Regions from separate parts of the Mesorhizobium sp. 131-3-5 genome, predicted to be linked through region 1. Evidence: predicted binding sites of a transcription regulator. Region 1 holds the regulator's gene; the other holds the start of a gene.
The links. Region 1 encodes PhoB, which activates phosphate uptake and scavenging genes when phosphate is short. Its sites were predicted from a motif close to TGTCATNNANCTGTCAT; they were not measured.
Positions count from the first base shown of each region.

Region 1 (2,203 bases):
TTCGACGAGGATCTCGGACAGATCAGCAGGCTGATCAGCGACATGGGCGATCTCGCCGGCTCGATGGTCGGCGGCGCCACCAAGGCACTGCTGAACTCCGACAATGCTCTCGCTCAGCGCGTCGTCTCCGACGACGCCATCATGGATGCGCGCCAGCGCGAACTCGACGACCGCGCCATCACGCTGATCGCCAAGCGCCAGCCGATGGCCGACGACCTGCGTCATGTCGTCGGCTCGATCCGCATGGCCGGCGACCTCGAACGCATTGGCGACCTTGCCAAGAACATCGCCAAGCGCGTCGGCACTGTCGGCCTCAGCGCCACGCCGCGCGACCTGTCGCATTCCATCGACGCCATGGCGCAGCTGGTGTTGATCCAGGTGCAGGGTGTGATCGAGGAGTATGCGGCGCGCGATGCCGCGGCACTGGCGAAGCTGCGCGCCGACGACGAGCGCATCGACGTCAAATACACCTCCGTCTTCCGCGAATTGCTGACCTATATGATGGAAGACCCGCGCAACATCACGGCTTGCACGCATCTGTTGTTTTGCGCCAAGAATCTCGAACGCATCGGCGACCATGTGACCAACATCGCCGAGAATGCGTACTATGTCCTGACCGGCACTCAACTGCCCGCCAACCGTCCAAAACAGGACGAGACGGCGATGTCGGCGCCGGCGGCCTGAGCGCAGGGGTAATCAATCGATGATCGCACCACGCATCATGGTGGTGGAGGACGAGGAGCCGCTCGGCGTGCTCCTCCGCTACAATCTGGAATCGGAGGGTTACCAGGTCGAGGTGGTGACCCGCGGCGACGAAGCCGAAATCCGCCTGCAGGAGAACGTGCCCGACCTCCTTGTGCTCGACTGGATGGTGCCGGCGGTGTCCGGCATCGAACTCTGCCGGCGCCTGCGAATGCGGCCCGAGACCGAGCGGCTGCCGATCATCATGCTGACCGCCCGGGGCGAGGAAAGCGACCGTGTACGTGGGCTCTCCACCGGCGCCGACGACTATCTGGTCAAGCCGTTCTCGACGCCGGAATTCATGGCCCGCGTCAAGGCGCTGCTGCGCCGCGCCAAGCCGGAAGTGCTGTCCAGCGTGCTCAAGGTCGGCGATATCGTGCTCGACCGTGAATCGCACCGGGTCTACCGCAAGAAGAGCGAGATCCGGCTCGGGCCGACCGAATTCCGCCTGCTCGAATTCATGATGCGGCACCCCGGGCGCGTGTTCTCGCGCAGCCAACTGCTCGACAATGTCTGGGGCGAGACGATCTACATCGACGAGCGCACCGTGGACGTGCATGTCGGCCGGTTGCGCAAGGCGGTCAACAATGGCCGCATGCCGGATGTCATCCGCACCATCCGTGGGGCGGGCTACGCGATCCGCGAGGATTGAGCACGACCTGACTCAGGCGACGTTTTTCTTCGCGGCAGGGCCTGCTTTCGTTTGCACGCCGGGCGCGAAAATCTCCTGGTCGACGAAGGTCAGCGCGCGCATGGCACAGCCTTCGCGGATCAGCGGCAGTTCGTTCGGCTCGGTGTCGAAGGAGATCGATTTCGAGTGCTGGCCGCCGGCGGTCTGGGCGATGGCCTCGCGCAATGCCGGCTCGATCAGGTCGAAGGCAGCGGCGCTGACGCCGACCATGGCGACGGGCGCGGGATCGATCAGCGCAAACAGGCTGCCGAGGCCGTAGCCGAGTGCCTCCCCGGCCTTGCGGTAGGCTTCGCGCTCGGGCCCGTCCCGTTCCCGTGCCGTCGCGGCCAGCGCCCGCATCTGCGCGTCGCTGACATCGGCCACCGGCTCGGTGTCCTCGCCGAGCTGCCTGGCGTTGCGCCAGATGGCGTAATTGCCGGCATAGGCCTCGACACAGCCGCGCCGCCCGCAGCGGCAGAGCGCGCCGCCCGGCCGGTGGATCATGTGGCCGAATTCGCCGCCTGAGGAATGGGTGCCAGTGAACAACTCGCCCTTCAGCACCAGCCCCATGCCGATGCCGTGCGAAAGCAGGATGGCGATGAAGTCGTCACGGTAGCGCTCGGGATCGCGCCAGCGCAGCGCCACCGCCATCATGTTGCAGTCGTTTTCCATGGTGGCGGGGATACCGAACTCGGCTTCGAGTATGTCTGCGAAGGCGATGTCGGTCTGCGGTGTGATCGGCGACCACAGCATCGCCCGGGCCTCGGTGTCGGTGATGCCCTGGATCGCCAG
Region 1 covers NZ_AP023254.1:1,436,241-1,438,443, forward strand. Annotated here, with positions in the region: gene phoU (phosphate signaling complex protein PhoU) at 1-684, shown strand, start outside; gene phoB (phosphate regulon transcriptional regulator PhoB) at 704-1,393, shown strand; gene JG747_RS07070 (ROK family protein) at 1,406-2,203, opposite strand, start outside.

Region 2 (2,203 bases), 2.1 Mb from region 1:
GCGGCGACCTTGGTCTTGCCCTTGGCGTCCTTGAACACCGGCAGCGGCACGACATATTCGTGCGCCAGCTTCAGACGGGCGAGGTCGGAGGCGTCATAGACCAGCGCCCTGGTGTTTTGCCGGGTCGAACCTGAATCGCCGCCATCCTGCCGCGTCGCCGACTGCAGCACGGCGATCAGGAACTTGCCGTCCGGCGTCATCGCCATGCCTTCCAGGCCCTGGTTGTTCTGGCGGCCGGTCTCGGGATCCTTCGGGTCGGGCTCGGCGGCACCGGGGCCAGGATTGTCCGAGGAGAAGTTCGGCGCGCCCTTGCGCATCGGCACCAGCGCCGCCGGCGGCTGTGTCGCCGACAGCAGACGGCCCTGCGCCGAGAAGCGGTAGATGTTGGGGCCATATTCGTCGGAGATGAACATCGAGCCGTTGGGCAGCCGCACGATCGCCTCGTTGTCGAGGGCGAGCTTGCCATTGGTGGCGGCGGGCAGCATCGGCATGTCGCCGGTGGCGGCGCGCACATCCGACAGCGGGTCGAGCCCGGTGGCATTGGCGCCCTTGTCGTCGGTGAGCAGCATGGTGTCGGTGAGCGTCGCCTTGACTTCGTTCTGTTCCTGGCCAGCGGAGCCTGCTGCTGCCGGCGTGAACTCGATGCCGATCGTGTTGAGGCGCGGCCGGTAGTCGGTGGTGCCGGCGACATTGTAGCCGCGATCCGGCAGCAGCCAGAGCGACCCCTTGTAGGTGCCCGCATCATGCGTCCAGCTCGATGTGTCGATCGCCATGCCGGAACCCGAGCCGAACGTCTCGCCGAATTTGTCGCGCTGTGCGGCAGGGATGCGGCCGACGCCGACCAGGCCCTTGTTGACGAGGCCGCCTGCTGTCGTGGTGCTGTCGGCGAGCGCCGGCGTGAGAGCGGTGAACAAGGCCAGCGCGATCCCGAGCGAGGCGGTTCGGTGCAGGTGTTTCATGGATGATCCTCTTTGTGAAAGATGTGCCGGGGCGGCCGAAAAGCTGAAAGAGGCGGTACATCGATGATGCCGCGCGCCGCCCCCCGAAAGCGGTCTACGGCGCGAACATGATGCTTGCGTGACAGTGCGGCATGCCTGCCCGCCGGCGTGTTCGCCGGCCGAAAAAACACCCGCTCGGATGCGCAAGTGCAGTACTGGACACTTATGTCTAGTGCGTATATGTTGCTGCCTCGGACGCATTGGGAGGGAAGCCTTGAAGTCGCACTACCGTGCAGTCGTCATCGGGGGCGGGGTGGTCGGCGCCTCGGTGCTCTACCACCTGACGCGGTTCGGCTGGTCCGATGTGGCGCTGATCGAACGTGCGGAACTGACGGCCGGCTCGACCTGGCATGCGGCTGCCGGGTTTCATGCGCTCAACGCTGATCCCAACGTCGCGGCGCTGCAGGATTACACCATCAAGCTCTATCGCGAGATCGAGGCCGAATCCGGCCGGGATATCGGCTTGCACATGACCGGCGGCGTCAACATGGCCAGCGATCCCCAGCGCTGGGAATGGCTGAAATCGGCATGGGCGGTGTTCCAGTCGGTCGGCATCGAAACCGCCCGGCTGGTGACGCCCGACGAAATCAAGGAAATCTGTCCGATTGTCGACGTCACTGGCGTGCTCGGTGGTCTCTACGATGCCAATGAGGGTCATCTCGACCCCTATGGCACGACGCATGCCTATGCGGGTGCCGCCAAGAAGCGCGGCGCCGACGTGATCCTGCGCAACCGTGTCGCCGAGTTGAAGTCTCGCGCGGACGGCCATTGGGACGTCGTCACGGAGCAGGGCACCATCATCGCCGAGCATGTCGTCAACGCCGGCGGGCTGTGGGCAAAGCAGCTCGGCCGCATGGCCGGCGTCGACCTGCCGGTGACGCCGATGGAGCACCATTATTTCGTCACCGAGGACATTCCCGAGATCGCCGCTCTCGACCGGGAGCTTGGCCTTGCGGTCGATCTCGACGGCTTTTCCTACCTGCGCCAGGAGCGCAAAGGCGTGCTGCTCGGCGTCTACGAGCAGAACCCCAAGCATTGGAACATGGACGGCGCGCCATGGGACTACGGCATCGAGCTGATCCCGGAGGACATAGACCGCATCAGCCCCGAACTCGCCAAGGCGCATGAGCGCTTTCCCTGCCTGGCGAGCGCCGGCGTCCGCAAATGGGTCAACGGCGCTTTCACCTTTACCCCCGACGGCAATC
Region 2 covers NZ_AP023254.1:3,543,089-3,545,291, forward strand. Annotated here, with positions in the region: gene JG747_RS17325 (esterase-like activity of phytase family protein) at 1-959, opposite strand, end outside; gene JG747_RS17330 (GcvT family protein) at 1,213-2,203, shown strand, end outside.
Region 2: the regulator PhoB is predicted to act here: its motif matches at 1,067-1,083, upstream of JG747_RS17325 (esterase-like activity of phytase family protein).